2 regions of the Cupriavidus sp. FW216-B1 genome follow, and region 2 is predicted to be linked to the other one. Evidence: riboswitches for the same ligand, from Rfam matches in the RefSeq annotation. Region 2 holds a riboswitch; the other holds the start of a gene.
What was found. A riboswitch is a leader RNA that binds a small molecule or an ion and turns the genes downstream of it on or off. The one in region 2 is predicted to bind cobalamin.

Region 1 (8,519 bases), on a different contig from region 2:
ACCAGCAGCAGGTCCGCGGTGCCGCCGCGCATGGCGATGGCCAGCAGCAGCTGCCACTTGAGCAGCAGCGCCATCACCAGCGCGATGGCGCCGAACGCGCCGATGCGCGAGTCGTGCATGATGCGCAGCACGTCCTCGGCCCGGTAGCCGCCGCCGAACGCATCCACGCAATCGGCCAGCCCGTCTTCGTGGAAGGCGCCGGTGGCCAGCAGCGTCACCGCCATGCCGAGCAGCAGCGCCACGCCGGGCGGCCACCATTGCAGCGCGCCCCAGCTCGCCAGCGCGCCGAGCGCGCCCACCAGCAGCCCCACCAGCGGGAAATAGCGCGCCGCCGCGTTCAGGTAGTGCGGCGCGAAGCCGACCCAGCGCGGCACCGGCACGCGCGTGAAATAGCCGACCGCGGTGAGGAAGTAGCGAAGTTCGTCGAGCATGGGCCGGTGCCTGGGAGCGATCCGCGCAGTCTACGCCGACGCCGTGCTGACGCCGGCGCCGCCGAAGGTGGCCATCTCGCGCAGGAACGCGGTGGCCGACACCAGCAGCGGATAGGCCAGCGCCGCGCCGGTGCCCTCGCCCAGGCGCAGGTCCAGCGCCAGCAGCGGCTCGGCGCCGAAGCGCGCGAGCAGCTCGCGGTGGCCGTGCTCGTGCGAGCAGTGCGAGAACACGCAGTAGTCCAGCACCGCGGGATCGAGGCGCTGCGCCACCAGCAGCGCGGCCGAGGCGATGAAGCCGTCCACCACGATCACCATGCGGCTGGCGGCGGCGGCCAGGAAGGCGCCGGCCATCATGGCGACCTCGAAGCCGCCGAACGCGGCCAGCGCGTCGAGCGGCTCGACCGCATCGGCATGCAGTTCCAGCGCCTGCGCCAGCACCGCGCGCTTGCGCGCGAGGCCGGCGTCATCCAGCCCGGTGCCGCGGCCGATGCAGGCGTCGAGCGGCGTGCCGGCGAGCCGGCTCATCAGGCAGGCGGCCGACGAGGTATTGGCGATGCCCATCTCGCCGAAGGCGATCACGTTGGTGCCCAGCTGCGCGTGGCGCAGCACACGCGCCATGCCGGCGGTGAGCGCCGCCTCGGCCTGCTCCGCGCTCATCGCGCGCTCCCGCGCGAAGTTGCGCGTGCCGGCGGCGATGCGGCAGTTGACCAGCCCCGGCGCCGCCGGCAGCGGCGCGCGCACGCCGGCGTCCACCACCTCCAGCGCCAGCCCGTGCTGGCGCGCGAGCACGTTGATGGCGGCGCCGCCGCCGAGGAAGTTGAGCACCATCTGCGCCGTCACCTCGGCCGGATAGGCGCTCACGCCGGCATCGGCGATGCCGTGGTCGGCGGCGAACACGATCACCGCCGGGCGCCGGAGCTCGGGCGCGGTGCTGCCTGTGATGAGGCCGATCCGCAGGGCCAGCGATTCGAGCCGGCCCAGCGCGCCGAGCGGCTTGGTCTTGGCGTCGATGGCAGCCTGCAGCGCCGGGCGGAGAGAAGCATCGAGCGGGACGATGGCGGGAAACTGCATGATGTTCGAATACTCGTAGTCGTTCTGGAATCGCGTAGCGCGAGCTTACATCTCGATGCCGCGCTGGGCCTTGATGCCTTGCTTGAACGCGTGCTTGACCGGCGTCATCTCCGTCACCGTGTCGGCGGCGTCGATCAGCGCCTGCGGCGCGCCGCGGCCGGTGATCACCACGTGCTGCATCGGCGGGCGCGCGCGCAGGTCGGCGATCACGGTGTCCACGTCGAGGTAGTGCAGCTTGAGCGCGATGTTGAGCTCGTCCAGCAGCACCAGGCCGATGGCCGGGTCGCGCAGCAGGCCGCGCGCGACTTCCCACGCGGCTTCGGCCTTGGCCACGTCGCGCGCGCGGTCCTGGGTCTCCCAGGTGTAGCCCTCGCCCATCACGTGGAACGCGCACTGGTCCGGGAAGCGGCGCAGGAACATTTCCTCGCCGCTCGGGATCGCGCCCTTGATGAACTGCACCACGGCGGCCTGCATGCCGTGGCCGAGCGCGCGCACCACCATGCCGAAGCCGGAGCTGGACTTGCCCTTGCCGTTGCCGGTGGTGATGACGATCACGCCGCGCTCGTCCTGCGCGGCGGCGATCTTGGCGTCGACCACGTCCTTCTTGCGCGCCATGCGCGCGTTGTGGCGCTCGTCGCGCGCGGCGTCTTCCGGCGTGGGGGTGGAAGTGGTATTGGAGTTGGGTTCGGTCATGATGAAATTCCGTCTTGTTCGTCTGGCCCGCCCGGGTGCGGGTGGAAGGCGCCGTGCGCGATCAGCGCGGTATGCCGGCCGTCGCTGACGCTGACGATCGGCGTGCGCAGCGCGTGCGAGCAGTGCGCCGGCGTGAGGACGTCGGCGGCCGCGCCGTGCAGGCACAGGCCGTCCTCGGCCAGCAGCAGCGCGTGGGTGGCGTAGCGGCGCGCGAGGTTGAGGTCGTGCAGGATCACGATCACGGCATGGCGGCCGGCGCGCGCCAGGCCCGCCATCGTGTCCAGCACCATGATCTGGTGGCGCAGGTCGAGGTGCGCGGCGGGTTCGTCGAGCAGCAGCAGCGGCGCCTGCTGCGCCAGCGTGGCGGCCAGCGAGACGCGCTGGCGCTCGCCGCCGGACAGGGTCAGCACGTCGCGCGCGGCGAGCGCGTCGAGATCGAGCTCGCGCATCACCGCGGCGACGACGGCATCGTCCTCGCGGCGCGCCCAGCCCCAGCCCGACAGGTGCGGATGGCGGCCGACCGCCACCGCGTCGCGCACGCGCATCGAGAAGGTGTCGCTGACCGCCTGCGGCAGATACGCGCGCTGCAACGCGAGCGCGGCCGGCGCGATCTCCAGCGGCGCGCGGCCGTCGAGCAGCACCGCGCCGCCGTCCGGCTTGCGCAGCCCGGCCAGCACCGACATCAGCGTGGACTTGCCCACGCCGTTGGGGCCGACCACGCACCACAGCTCGCCGGCCCGCACCGACAAGCTCAGGCCGTCGAGCAGCACGCGCGCGCCGGCGCGCAACTGCAGGGCCTGCAATTCCAGCACGGGACAGTTCGAGACGGGTTCGTTCCAGCTTGGCATCGGCATCAGCGCGGCCTGCGCAGCAACAGGAAGAGGAAGGTCGGCACGCCCAGCAGCGCGGTGATGACGCCCACCGGCAACTGCGTCGGCGCGATCACGGTGCGCGCCACCAGGTCGGCCGCCATCAGCAGCGCGCCGCCCAGCAGCGCCGAGGCCGGCAGCAGCAGGCGCTGGTCGTTGCCCCACGCGAGCCGCACCAGGTGCGGCACCACCAGCCCGACGAAGCCGATCGAGCCGGCCGAGGTGATGGCCACCGCGATCGCCACCGAGGCCAGCACGAACACCGACATGCGCACCGCGCCCACGCGCACGCCGAGCGCCTGCGCCACGGTCTCGCCCATCAGCATGGCGTTGAGCGCGCGCGCCAGCGGCATGGCCAGCAGCACGGCCAGCGCCAGCGCGCCGAGCGCGAGACCGTAGCTGGCGGTGCCGCCGAGGTCGCCGGTCAGCCAGAACAGCATGCCGCGCAGGCGCGCCTCGGGCGCCACGCTCAGGATCAGCGTGATCAGCGCGCCCCAGCCCGCGGCCAGGATCACGCCGGTCAGCAGCAGGCGCGAGCCGGCCTCGTGGTGGCCGCCCTGCACCTGCGGATGCAGCAGGTCGCGCCGCGCCAGCGTGGCCACCAGCAGCATCGAGAACAGCGCGCCGCCGGCGGCGCCGGCCTGCACGGTCCACAGCGGCCACATCATCAGCATGGCGCCGAGCGCGCCGGTGGCCGCGCCGCCCGAGACGCCCAGCACGTAGGGCTCGGCCAGCGGGTTGCGCAGCAGCACCTGCATCAGCGCGCCGGTCAGCGCCAGCAGGCCGCCGCAGGCGAAGGCCGCGGCCGCGCGCGGCAGGCGCAGCTCGCGCACGATGGCGCTGGCGGTGTCGGCGGTGTCGGCGCCGCCGCCGGCCAGCGCGTGCCACACCTGCGCCGCGCTCAGCGGCACGCTGCCCACCGCCAGCGACAGCACGAACACCGCCGCGCCGGCGGCGGCGAGCATCAGCCAGACGGCCAGCGCGCGGCGCATCTCAGGCCGCCGTCAACGCTGGCGCCAGCCCAGCGTGACAAAGCCGGCGCGCCCCTGCGTGTTGTAGGGATAGGCGAGCTGGTAGTTCTTGTCGAACAGGTTTTCCACGCGGGCGGCGATGAACCATTGCTTGTCGATGTTGTAGCGGGCGTTGAGGTTGACGATACCGTATCCGCCCAGCGTGCGCGAGCCGCTGTCCAGGCGCGCCGACGAAATGACCCACTCGCCGCCGAGGCGGAAGTCGCCGAACTGGCGGCCCACGTCGAAGGCGGCGTGGCGGCGCGCGCGGCGCAGCAACTGGGTGTTGTTCTGCTCGTCGAGCGGGTTCTGGAAGGTCACGCTGGCGCCCACGTCGGTGCCCAGCAGGCGCGCGCGCCACGAGGCCTCGACGCCCTGCACCTTGGCTTCGGCGACATTCTGCGCCAGGTACAGGCCATTGGGCTGCAGCGCCGAGACGATCAGGTTGTCGTAGCGGGTCTCGAACGCGGTCACGCGCAGCAGGCCGGCGCCGTCGGTGCTGTACTGCGCGCCGAGCTCGACCGAGCGGGCGCGCTCGGGCTGGATGCCGGGCTGGCCGTAGCCGGGGTAGTACAGCTCGTTGAAGGTGGGCGCGCGGAAGGCGTTGCTGGCGTTGGCGATCAGCTTGAACGCCTCGGTCAGGTTGTAGCCGTAGCCCGCGAAGTAGCTGGCCTGGCTGCCGAAGTCCGAGTAGTGGTCGTTGCGCACGTTGAGCTGCAGCTGGTGCTTGCCCAGGCGGCCGTCGTAGCCGGCGAACACCGAGGCGATATTGCGCACCGGCGTGGCGTAGGAGCTCGAATCGAGCTCCTGCTGCGCGTACTCGGCACCGAACAGCAGCGTGTGCGTGGGCGCCAGCGCGTATTCGTTCTGCCAGGTGTACTGGCGGTTGCGCGTGTTGAAGCGGCTGTCGAACAGGCCGTTCCTGGTCGTGGTGCTGCGGTCCTCGCTCTGCGCCACCTTGAAATGCGTGCTCCAGTCCCGGCCCAGCTTGCCGTTGACGAAACCCGATACGGTGTAGAGCTCGCTGTCCATCCACCAGACGTCGGTCGGCTTGCCCGAGGTACTGTCGTAGGACAGCTTGCTCTTGGAGTAATAGGCCGTGACGCCCGCGTCCCAGTCGCTGGTGAAGCGGTGCTTGACCTGGCCCGACACGCTCTTGTTGTCGTAGGGGTTGTCGTTGGGATTGGCCTTGGGCTGCTGCTGCGGGTTGACGGCGGAGAAACCGTCGGTCTTGAAGATCGAGCCGGTAAGGTTGAACGAGGTGTCGCCGACCTGGCCGCCGTAGCCCACCGTGGCCTGGCGCGTGTTGTTGCTGCCGTACTCGATCTGCGCGTTGGCCGCGGGCGGCTTGCCCGCGCCGGTCTTGGTGAAGATCTGCACCACGCCGCCGATGGCGTCCGAGCCGTACAGCGCCGACACGTTGCCGCGCACCACCTCGATGTGGTCGATCTGGTCGGGCAGGATGTTGGCCAGCTGCGCCGTGCCGCTGCTGGCCGACGACACGCGCACGCCGTCGATCAGGATCAGGGTCTGGTTGCCGTTGGCGCCGCGCATGAACAGCGTGGTGTTGGCGCCCATGCCGCCGTTGGCGGCGAATTCCACGCCGGCCTGCGAGCGCAGCAGCGTGCGCAGGTCGGGCGCCTGCGAGTTGACGATGTCCTGCTGCGTGACCACGGTGGTGTGCGGCAGCGCCTCGGTCAGCGCCTGCGCGGTGCGCGTGGCCGTCACCACCACCGGGGCCAGCGGCGTGGCGGCGGGTTGCGTGGCCGGTTGCGTGGCCGGTTGCGTGGCAGATTGCGCGGCGGGTTGTGCGACCGGTTGCGCAACGGCAGGCTGCGCGGCCGGCTGCGGCGCGGGTTCGCTGTCGGGCGCCGGCTGGGCCTGGGCCAGGCCGTGCGCGCCGGCGGCGAGCACGGCAAGCAGGCCGGCGAACAATGGCCGGCGCGCGCGCGCGGCAACGAGAACGGGAACAGACTGGCGAAGCGCCGGCGATGCCGGCCGGCGATGCCGGGAAGACGATGAACGCATGGTGCGAAGAGGGAGAGAGCAGCCTGGTCCGTTCCCCCGCGGACCGTCTGGCGACGAAGCGCGCCACGCATCCTGCGGAAGGCGGCGCACTCTCGTTCAGGCCGGTATCCGGGCTGGCGACACCAGTCCGACCGCCTTCCCGGACCTTGCGGTTCAGTGGCTGATGGGTCGGCCTTGCGATATTTCCGATCGCGGTCGCTTACCGTTGCGGGGGCAGCACAGGTTGGCCCGGCACGCGCCCTGGCGGCGGCGGCTGGCTCCCTGTTTCCCGTTGAACTGCAACCCTGTAGTGAACAGGATTGCGAGCACCTGGAACGTGCGCGAGTGTAGGCAGTTTCACCGCGAGCGTCAATGACGCCCCGCGCACCGCCCCGGGCCGCGCGAAAATGCATGGAAGCAGGCGGGAAATGCCACCGCGGCGCCCGTTGGGCGACGTTGCATGCAACTTCGGCGCGCTGGCCCGGTCACACCGGGCTGCTTTCCACGGCTGCGCGCGGAGCGCTTGGGCTAAAATCCCAGAACCCGAAACCCGGATATGACAGGCTCTATGCTCACCGAACTCGAACAACTCGCCGCCAAGATCGGGCGCGTGCTGCATCACGCCGACACCCTGGCAGCGGAGAACCAGCGCCTGCGCGAGGAGATCGAACGCCTGCAGGCCGAGGCCAGCCAGCTGCGCGGCGACCGCGAGGCGATGGCCGCCGACCGGGAGCTGCTCAATATCAAGATCGAGGAAGCGCAGTTGCGCATCCAGTCGATCCTCGACAAGCTCCCCACCGCCAGCGACGCCCGCCAGCTCGACCTGCTCGGCGACGGCGCCGCGCAGGCCGCGGACAGCGCCCTCACCAAGGCACCCGGAGAAAACGCATGAGCAACAAGCAAGTCGAAGTCAGCATCGCCGGCCAGTCCTACCGCTTCGCCATCGCGCCGGACAACGAAGCCGCGCTGCTGGAAGCGGTGGCCCTGGTAGACGACCAGATGACCCGCCTCAAGAGCGGCGTCTCCGCCAAGGGCGTGGAGCGCGTGGCGGTGATGGCGGCCATCAGCATCGCCTCGGACCTGCTCTCGCTCAAGCGCAAGCAGCAGGAAGACGGCGCGATTCCGGTGGACGCCGTGCGCGCGCGCATCCGCGAGCTCAACGAGCGCGCCGACGAGGCGCTGCGCCAGTACGCCCATGTCGGCACCGGCGCGCCCATTTCCCGCGGCTGAACGGGGCCGGGCGCGGACCGGGCAGGACCGCGCGCGGCCGGCCGCGGCGCGGTGCCCCGCACGGCACAGTTGTGACACCGCAATGACCGCGATGTGCCCGAGGTGCCGCGCGCGTCGGCAAAATGTAACGGCCCGGCACGGCGGGCTTGGTATGAAATGCCCGGCGGTGTATAGTGGAGCCAAGTCGCGCCAAGCCACATAGTCGCGACACCAAAGGTCGGGTTATCGTGCCTGACCGCCGTTTTCATCCCATCCAAGTTAGAAACGGCAAACGTCTGACAGCCTGCGGAAGCGATTGGTCCTACGGCAACAAAGTCAGACGTTTGACAGTTTCCCTGCCTGGTTCGTCAGGATCATATTCCTTGAACCGATAAGCATTTGTTGGTGCGGGACAATGCCGTGTGGGCGAGCGCGTCGCTTGATTCAAAGTTCGCAGTCGGGACTCCCTGAGTCAGTGATGTACCCAAAATGCGGCTTCCGCAGCCACTCTGAACCTCACTTGGGTTCAGGATGCCGATCCAGCGGCCGAGGCGGGGACCCCAACGAGAGAAGGCGGTGGTTTGAAACCACCGCCTTTTTTTTGCGCTCGTTTTTTTTGCGCGGCCTCTTTTTGCGCGGCCCTGGCGATGCCTGCCGGTTCCTCGCGCCTCCCCGCATTTCCTCGCGTTTTTCGCATTTTTCACGCTTCGCGCCCGCGCGGCGCACCCGGCCGCGCGAGCCGCGCACGGCTGGCGCACGGCTGCTGCGCGACTGCCGCACGATTGGCATACACGGTTTTCTTTTGGCCGGGCTTGCTGCACCATAGCGCTGTCGCCAACGCCACTCCGCCGTGAGCCAACCCGCCAATGAGCCGCACCTCGCAAGCCAATGCCGCCGACCGGGCCCGCCAGTACTGGCTGATGAAATCGGAGCCGAACGAGGCCAGCATCGACGACCTCGCCAGGCGCGGCACGCTGCCCTGGACCGGCGTGCGCAACTACCAGGCGCGCAACTTCATGCGCGACGCCATGCGCATCGGCGACGGCGTGCTGTTCTATCACTCGTCGTGCCCGCAGCCCGGCATCGCCGGCCTGGCCGAGGTCGGCTCGCAGCCCTACCCTGATCCCACCCAGTTCGATCCCGAGAGCGAGTATTACGACGACGCCTCCAGGCCCGACGCGCCGCGCTGGGTGCTGGTCGACGTGCGCTACGTCGGCAAGGGCCCGCTG
Region 2 (8,519 bases):
CGCCAGCAGCAGCGGCAGTCCCGCCTGCCAGACCATGCGGATCTCGCGCGGCGCGGCCATGCCGTCCAGCCGCGCCGCCAGCGCATCGCCGTCGAGCTCGGGGAAGCGCGGCAGCGTCTGTCCCGCGTAGCGCTCCAGCGCGGCCTGGTCGAAGTTGCGCGCGGGGAACCACTGGTTGGGATTGACCGAGAGCCAGCCGCTCGCCAGCCACGCCAGCAGGAACAGCGCGCCGCCGAGCCCGGCGACGTGGTGCCAGGCCATCCAGCCGTGGTAGGGCGAGGTGCCGCCCGCGCTGCCGTGCGCGAAGCGGCGGCGCACGCGCAGCCGCAGCCAGCCGATCCAGATGCCGCTCGCCGCCACGGCGACGCACACGCCGGAGGTCCACAGCACCACCTGGCGCCACAGCGGCGGGTCGGCGCGCACCGGTGTGAAATACAGCCAGTGCGGCACGGCGCCCAGCCAGTTCCAGAAACGCTCGGCGCGGTTCGTGTCGCGCATGACTTCGCCGGTGCGCGCGGACACGTACAGCTCGGTGCCGGCGGCGTCGCCGAGCGCGATGCGGTGCAGCGGGCGCCAGGCGTTCAGGCCGTTGGGCACGGTCCACTGGTCGCGCGCGGCGGTCTCGGCCCAGCGCGCGCCGGGCGCGCCGGCGAAGCGCGCGGCGATGTCGCGCGCGGCGGCGGCGTCCACCTGTTCGATGCGCGTGCCGTCGCGCGCCGAGACCGTATGCGGCTGGCCGCGCCAGTCGACCATGCGGTAGACCGGCAGCGCGCCCATCATCTCCAGGCGCAGGCTGCGCGGGAAGCGGTCCAGCCCCGCGCCGGCCAGGGCCGCGGCGGGCGTGACGCGCACCGCCGGCAGGTCCAGCGGCGGCAGGCCGGCGTGGCGCTCGCTGTCGGTCAGCGCGGGGAACGCCACATACATCATGACCAGCCCGGACAGGAACCACATGGCGATCAGCAGGCAGCCGGCGATCCCGGCCCAGCGGTGCACCAGGTAGAGCCAGCGGCGCGCGCAGCGCCAGCAGCGTTCCGGCCAGGACAGGGAAGGGCGCGCCACGGCCGGGCTAGAAATAGAAGTTGGCCGACAGCTCGGCCGCGCGCGGGCGGCCCAGCAGCCACTGTCCGCCGCTGTTGCCGGAGGTCTCGGCGTAGTCGCGGTTGAACAGGTTGTAGACGCGCAGCGCCAGCGCGGTCTGGCGCGACACACGCCACTGCAGCGCGGCATCCACCACCGTGTACGAAGGCATGGCCGCGGTGTTGGCGTTGTCGGTATAGCGCCGGCCCACGTAGCGCAGGCCGCCGCCCGCCTGCCACTGCGGCGCGAAGGCCCAGGTCAGCCACAGGTTGGCGGCCTGCTGCGGCACGCCGGTCGGCACGTTGCCGTTGCGCGAGACCAGCGCGCCGTTGACGCTTTCGGCGAAGTCGTCGTAGCGGGCGCGCAGCACGGTGCCGTTGGCATCCACGCGCAGGCCGCGCGTCAGCTCGATGCTGAGCGACGCTTCCAGCCCGCGCGAGGACTGCTCGCCCACCTGCACCGACAGCGCCGGGTTGCTGGCGTCGCGCGTGAGCAGGTTCTTCTTGACGATCTGGTAGGCGGCGAAGGTCCATTCGCCGCGCCTGTTCCAGAACGCCTGCTTGACGCCGGCCTCGATCTGCCGGCCGGTGGCGAGCCGGAAGTCCTTCTGCGCGTCCGAGGTGGTGATCAGCGCGCCGAGCGGATCGGTGGCGGTGGCGTACTGCGCGTAGACCGACAGCGATGGCGTGAACTCGTAGACCGTGCCCGCGCGCCAGGTGGCGTTGTTGAAGGTGCGGGTCCAGTCGTCGCCGGTCAGCAGGTTGCCGCGCTCGAGCTGGGCATGGTCGAAGCGCACGCCGCCGATCACCGACCATTGCCGCGTGAGCTTGAGGCGGTCCTCGCCGAACAGGGCGGCCTGGGTGGTGTGGGTGCGGTAGCGCGGCGAAGTGACCACGCCCGGCGGGCTGAAGAACTGGCCCGGGTCGAACTGGTACGCGCCGACGGTGGAGGCGCCGCCATAGGGCGAGTTGTTGCTGTGGGTGAAGTTGATGCGGTTGACGTCGAAGCCCGCCGTGACCGTGTTGGCCAGGCCGAACAGCTGGCCGTCGACCTTCAGGTCGGCGCGGTCGCCGATCTGCTCCTGGTCGTGCAGGATCTCCAGGTAGTCGGTGCGGCGCACCTGCCCGGTGGCGGGCAGGTAGGTGTAGGACTCCGAGTCGCGCCAGTGGCGCTGGCTGGTGAGGTAATAGAACTGGTTGCGCACGGCCACGCGCTCGTTGGGCTGCCATTCGGCGGCCAGCCGGGTCCAGCGGTCGCGGTAGGTGATGGTGCTGTCGCCCACGTTGTAGTTCTTCGTGCGCAGCGCGGTATCCAGGCTGCCGTTGACCAGCGGCGTGCCCAGGTAGCGCATCGGGTGCTGGTCGCCGTCGTCGTAGGACAGCGTGAGGTTGAATGCCGGCGAGACGTCGAGCCGCACCGCGGCGGACACGTCCACGTCGCGCGATTCGCCGCGGTCCACCCAGCCGGCGGAGCGGCCGTAGTTGACGTTGAAGCGGTAGGACAGGTTCTCGTTGACCGCGCCGCCGCTGTCGAAGGCCGCGCGCGCGGTGCGCTGCGTGCCGCCGGTGAGCTGCAGCTCGTTGGTGATGGGGCCGCGCAGCGGCTTTTTCGGGATCACGTTGACCACGCCGCCGATGGCGCCCTCGCCGTACATCACGGAGGCCGCGCCGCGCAGCACCTCGATGCGGTCCACCGACCACGTATCAAACGGGAAGGTGACGGTGCCGGCCGCCACGTACAGGCGCGTGCCGTCGTACAGCTGCATGACCGAGCCCTGGCCCGAGAAGCCGCGCGCGGCAAGCGCCGTGCCGCCGTTGCCGGGCGCGCCGGCGGCGGTGATGCCGGTGGCGCGCGACACCGCGTCGCTCACGCGCTGGTCGCCGCGCTCGCGGATGGTCTCGCCGGACAGCACCTCGATGCTGGCCGGGGTCTCGAGCGGCGTCAGCCCCAGGCGGCTGCCGGTGCTGGCGGGTTCCGACAGCGACAGGCCCGGCGGCAGCGCGGCGCCGCTGACCACCACCGGCGGCAGCGCCGCGGCCTCTTTCTGCGCCGGGCGCGCCGGCGGGCGGCCGGCCTCGGTGTCGTCGGCGGCGCGTGCGGCGTCCGCGCCGGCACCGGCAAAGGCGCCCAGCGACAGGGCCAGCGCGCACTGGCGCGCCAGCGTGCGGCGGATGGGGATGAAGCGGAGCCGGCCGGAGGCGGGCAGCAGGCGGCGGGCAAGGCGGTGGCGCGCGGACATGGACTTTCCATCGTTGGCCGCGGGCGACCCCGCCCGCGGCAATGAACGAACCAGCCACGGACGCGCGCGCGCCGGCGCCGGGCGCATGCCCGGCGGCCTCACGCGCGGTGCCCGTCCGCAGCCGCTGTGATGGGTCGCAAGGCCGGTATCCGGGCTCGCAGGGGGATGCGCTGCCGGGTGGGCGCGTCCGGGGTGCCGCCTTCCCGCGCGTGGTTGCGCGCAGTGGCTGCCGCTGCTTGTGGGGCGCGGCGTGGCACCTTTCTACCTGCTGACCGTTGCGGGGGCAGCACAGGACTTGCCGCGGCGGGGCGGCGCACCTGTTTCCCGTTTAACCCCTGACCGCGCAACGCGGGCGGGGCACCTTCGATCCTTTTGCAACCCGGTTGCAAAAGCAGCGCGGGTGCGAGGCGGATTGTAACGGGATTTAAGTGATCCGGGGCGGTAGTTTTTACCCGGCGTGGCTGCGCCGCGAAGCCGGCGCATTGCGCCGACATGATGAATCGTGTCGTCATCGCGAGGCATCGTCCGGCATCTTTTTGGTGTTTCCGGCACCGCGCGCGGGAATACCGCATGCGGCGCTAAAGAAGGCAGGGCGTGCTCCGATATCCGGGGGAACACCGCCTGCCTTTTGCATGGCCGGTGCCCGTCCCGATAACGCGAACCTCGTCATGAACCACCTGACCCTGCGAAAAAAGCTGTGGATTCCCCTTGTGCTGGCCTGGCTCGGCCTGCTGCTGCTGACCGTGATGCACGCCTTCCAGACCCGGCAGCTGCAGATGGCCGACCGCCGCGGCGAGCTGGCCAACGTGGTCGACATGTCGCTCTCGCTGGTGCGCGACTACGCGGAGCTGGCGCGCCAGGGCAAGATGAGCGAAGCCGAGGCCAAGGCCCAGGCCACCGCCCGCATCGCCGCGCAGCGCTACGGCAAGGATGGCTACATCACCATCGTGGGCGCCGATTCGGTGCTGGTGATGCACCCGATCAACGCCAAGCTCAACGGCAAGAACATGATCGATTTCAAGGACGCGAAGGGCAAGGCGCTCTACGTCGAGATCGCCGCGCGCGGCGCCTCGCCCGAGGGCGCCGGGCACCTGGACTACTGGTGGCCCAAGCCGGGCAGCGACCAGCCCAGCCCCAAGATCGGCTACGTGGCGCGCTACAAGCCGTGGAACTGGGATCTGGTGGCGGGCACCTACATGGATGACGTGGAGGCCCAGTTCCGCTCGTCGCTGTATCAGTCGGTCGGCCTGCTGGTGCTGCTCGGCATCGTGATCTCCGGCGTGGCCACGCTGGTGATCCGCAGCATCCAGAAATCGGTGGGCGGCGAGCCCGCCGACGCGGCCGCGCTGGCCCTGCGCATGGCCTCCGGCGACCTGACCGTGCGCGCCGGCACCGCGCCGGACGACCGCGCCAGCCTGATGTACGCGATCGGCCATATGCGCGACCAGCTCGCCGGCACCGTGGGGGGCATCCAGCAGGCGGCCGATTCCATCAGCGCCGCGGCGCAGCAGATCGCCGCCGGCAACTCCGACCTGTCGGGCCGCACCGAGCAGCAGGCCGCCTCGCTGCAACAGACCGCCGCCAGCATGGAGCAGCTCACCGCCACCGTGCGCCAGAACGCCGACAACGCCGCCGAGGCCAGCCAGTACGTGGCCGACGCCGCGCAGATCGCGCAGCAGGGCGGCAGCGTGGTGAGCGAGGTGGTGGACAAGATGCGCGGCATCACCGCCAGCTCGCGCAAGATCAACGACATCATCGGCGTGATCGACGGCATCGCCTTCCAGACCAATATCCTGGCGCTCAACGCCGCGGTGGAAGCCGCGCGCGCCGGCGAGCAGGGCCGCGGCTTCGCCGTGGTGGCCGGCGAGGTGCGCAACCTCGCGCAGCGCAGCGCGAGCGCGGCCAAGGAGATCAAGACCCTGATCGTGGAATCGACGGGGCAGGTCGACAGCGGCTCGGCGCTGGTCGAGCAGGCCGGCCAGACGATGGCCGAGATCGTCAGCGCGGTGGGCCGCGTGACCGCCATCATGGACGGCATCGCCTCGGCCACGGCCGAGCAGCGCACCGGCATCGAGGAGGTCAACCGCGCGGTCTCGCAGATGGACCAGATGACGCAGCAGAACGCGGCGCTGGTGGAGCAGGCCAGCGCGGCCGCGGCCTCGCTGGAAGACCAGGCCGGCGCGCTGCACCAGGCGGTGTCCGCCTTCCGCCTGGCGGCCTGAAGCGCGCCGCGATGGCGGCGGCGGTGGCTAGAGCAGCGACTTGCCCTGTGCCAGGATCTTGTCGCAGACCTGCCTGGTGATCTGCTCCTTGAGGCCGCCGCCGCTGAGGTCGAGCTTGCCGCCCTCGGCGCTGCTGAGGATGCCCTTGGCGCCTTCGCTGTAGCCGGGGTCGGACGCCGGCGCGCCGCCGAGCTTGCCCAGCAGCTTGTCCTTGACCGAGGCGGCGCCGCTGCCGCCGCCCAGGTAGTTGTTCTTGACGCAGAACTCCAGCACGCCGGCCACGTTGCCGGTGCTGCCCGAGCTCAGCGATTGCAGCGAGGGCATGCCGCCGCCCCCGCCGCCCAGGCTGCCGGCCAGCCCTCCCAGGCCGCCGCTGCCGCCGCCCGAGCCGTTGCCTTGCGTGGCGCCCTTGAGCAGGTCGCCGAGTTGCGCGTGGGCCGCCGCCGGCAACAGGGCGGCGGTCAGGATCGATACGGCGGCGAGGCGGCTAAAGCTGGCTTTCATGCGATGCTCCTTTCTGGTGGATCAAAAGCGAGCTTCCAATATAGCGCCTCGCCGGGTTCAGGGTGTGACGCGCCACGCGGAAGGCGTCATCGGCTCTTCGAGCCGCCACGCCGCGCGGAATGCGTGCGGGCTGGCGAAGCCGCACCGCGCGGCCACCTGTTCCACCGGCCAGTCGCTTTCCCTGAGCAGCCGCCGCGCCAGCGCGATGCGCAACTGCTGCTGGTACTGCTTGAGCGTCACGCCGCATTGCTGCCGGAACAGCCGCGCGAGTTGACGGTAGCTCAGCGCGAAGCGGGCGGCCAGCGCCTCGTAGGGCAGCGCGTAGTCCGGCCGGGCCGTGAGGAAATCCTGCACCGCGTGGATCACCGCGTGGTCGTGGCCGCGGTAGCGCAACTGCGCGTCGAGCGCCGGGTCCTGGCTCAGGCGCCGGAACGGCACCACGTTGTCGCGCGCCACGCGGATCGCCGCGGGCGCGCCGAAGTCCCGCGCGATCAGGTGCAGCGCGAGATCGATGCCGGCGGTGACGCCGGCCGATGTGACCAGCCCGCCGTCGTCGACCAGCAGGCGGTTGGCCAGCACGCGCGCGGCGGGGTAGCGCTGCTGCAGCCGCTCCAGGTAGTCGTGGTGCGTGGTGCAGTGGCGCCCGTCGAGCAGCCCGGCGGCGGCCAGCAGCCACGCGCCGGTGCAGACGCTGGCCAGCGTGATGTCGCCCAGGCGCGGGCGCGCCACCTCTTGCAGCCAGCGCACGAGCACGCGGTTGCCGGGCGCGAGCGGGGCGTCGGGCGCGAGCTTGCAGCCGGCCACGATCACGGTGTCGCCGCGCGCCAGCTTCGCCGGCAGGGGCCGCAGCGCGTTCAGCGCCAGCCCCTGGAAGCTGCGCAGCTCGCGCTCCGGCCCCGCGCAGATGCACTCGACCGTGCCCAGTCCCAGTTCGCCGAGCGCGCCGAACAGTTGCAGCGGCCCGGCCAGGTCCAGCACGTGCACGCTGGGCGGCACCACGAAGTAGATCCGTTTCATCGGGTTTCGGAGGAAGGTCGCCTGGCATGGCAGGTTTTTTACGCAGCGTGGCAGATTGCCGGCTTTCCGGCGGGCAGCCTTGTTCCTACCATGTCATGTAAATTACCTGGCCACGTCGATACGGGAGACATGATGCTACAACTGCGACCCACTTGCGAACATTGCGACAAGGCGCTGCCGCCGTCGGCGACGGACGCGCGCATCTGCAGCTACGAATGCACGTTCTGCGCCGCGTGCGTGGACGGCCTCCTGCGGAACGTATGCCCCAACTGCGGCGGCGGCTTCACGGCGCGGCCGGTGCGGCCGGCGCGCAACTGGCGCAACAACAACTGCCTGGACAACGACCCGGCCAGCACGCAGAAGAGGCACAAGCCGGTCGACCCGCAGGCGCACGCGCGCTTCGCGGCGGCCATCGCGGGCATCGCGCCGGAGCGGCGCTGAAAAGCGGTTAGCGCGGGGCGCGCCTATGCGTCGCGGTGATGCAGCAGCGTCACCAGCAGCGACGCATCCTCGATGCCGCGCAGCGCGTGCGGCGCGCCCGCCGCCACGAACATCAGGTCGCCGGCCTCCATGCGCTGGGTGCTGCCGTGCGCTTCCATCTCGATCGCGCCTTCGAGGCAGTGCACGGTCAGCGCGCCGGGCACGCTGTGTGCCGGCAGCGACTTGCCGGCCAGCAGCACCAGCCGCATGACCTGCAGGTCCGGCGCGCGGACCAGGGTCAGGTTCTGGGTTTGCCGCAGCGCCGCGCCCTGCGGGCGGAGCTTGACGATTTCACCGGGTGCCGCGTGATGTTGTGCCATGACCGTTCTCCAGGCGGGCCGGATGCGCCGCGCATGCTAACGGAATAGCGCAAGGCCGGCCCGGCCGCAAGGCGTGCTTGCCCGGGCCGGCGGCATTCAGCGCGCGCCGCCCGCCTGCCGGCGGCGCAGCGCGAAGTCGGCCAGCAGCGCCAGCGCGAGCGCCACGCCGCCGCAGGCGAAGATGAGCGCGTAGTTGTTGTGGGTGGCGCCGAACAGGTAGGAGTAGCCGTAGCCGCCGAGCGCCTGGAACAGCGCGAACGCGGTGGTCGCGCGGCTCCACGCCGCGCGCTGTTTCGCGTGGTCGTGCGGCACCATCTCGTGGATGCGGCCGAGCACCAGCGGCACGATGCCCGGCGTGAAGACGCCGAGGATGACCGTGGCCACGCCGATCAGCACGCCGTTGCCGGACAGCGCCAGCAGGCCCGCGGCCAGCGCCTGCAGCGCCAGCGCGATGCGGTAGGCCGCGCGGAAGCCGATGCGGTCCGCCACGTTGCCGCACAGCACCGGGCCGGCGATGGCCGCGACGCCGTACAGCACCCAGTAGCCGGAGCCGGCCGCCGCGCCGCGGCCCAGCCCGCGCGCCACGTAGTCGACCAGCAGCACCATCGCCGGCACCAGCCCCAGCGCGTTGGCGGCATATTGGGCGTACAGCACCCGCAT

Region 1: another riboswitch for cobalamin. It lies ahead of AC3WXD_RS30060 (TonB-dependent receptor plug domain-containing protein); the one in region 2 lies ahead of AC3WXD_RS05240 (TonB-dependent receptor).

Annotation. Positions count from the first base shown of each region.
Region 1 covers NZ_JBYTEL010000023.1:76,368-84,886, forward strand. The annotation lists gene AC3WXD_RS30035 (adenosylcobinamide-GDP ribazoletransferase) at 1-431, opposite strand, end outside; gene cobT (nicotinate-nucleotide--dimethylbenzimidazole phosphoribosyltransferase) at 462-1,502, opposite strand; gene cobO (cob(I)yrinic acid a,c-diamide adenosyltransferase) at 1,548-2,195, opposite strand; gene AC3WXD_RS30050 (ABC transporter ATP-binding protein) at 2,192-3,043, opposite strand; gene AC3WXD_RS30055 (FecCD family ABC transporter permease) at 3,049-4,056, opposite strand; gene AC3WXD_RS30060 (TonB-dependent receptor plug domain-containing protein) at 4,069-5,988, opposite strand; cobalamin riboswitch at 6,185-6,431, opposite strand; gene AC3WXD_RS30065 (hypothetical protein) at 6,650-6,973, shown strand; gene AC3WXD_RS30070 (cell division protein ZapA) at 6,970-7,311, shown strand; RNA gene ssrS (6S RNA) at 7,641-7,852, shown strand; gene AC3WXD_RS30080 (EVE domain-containing protein) at 8,157-8,519, shown strand, end outside.
Region 2 covers NZ_JBYTEL010000001.1:1,204,808-1,213,326, reverse strand. The annotation lists gene AC3WXD_RS05245 (PepSY domain-containing protein) at 1-1,059, opposite strand, end outside; gene AC3WXD_RS05240 (TonB-dependent receptor) at 1,067-3,316, opposite strand; cobalamin riboswitch at 3,439-3,696, opposite strand; gene AC3WXD_RS05235 (methyl-accepting chemotaxis protein) at 3,985-5,538, shown strand; gene AC3WXD_RS05230 (DUF2501 domain-containing protein) at 5,566-6,042, opposite strand; gene AC3WXD_RS05225 (GlxA family transcriptional regulator) at 6,100-7,059, opposite strand; gene AC3WXD_RS05220 (DUF1272 domain-containing protein) at 7,192-7,500, shown strand; gene AC3WXD_RS05215 (cupin domain-containing protein) at 7,524-7,859, opposite strand; gene AC3WXD_RS05210 (YbfB/YjiJ family MFS transporter) at 7,956-8,519, opposite strand, start outside.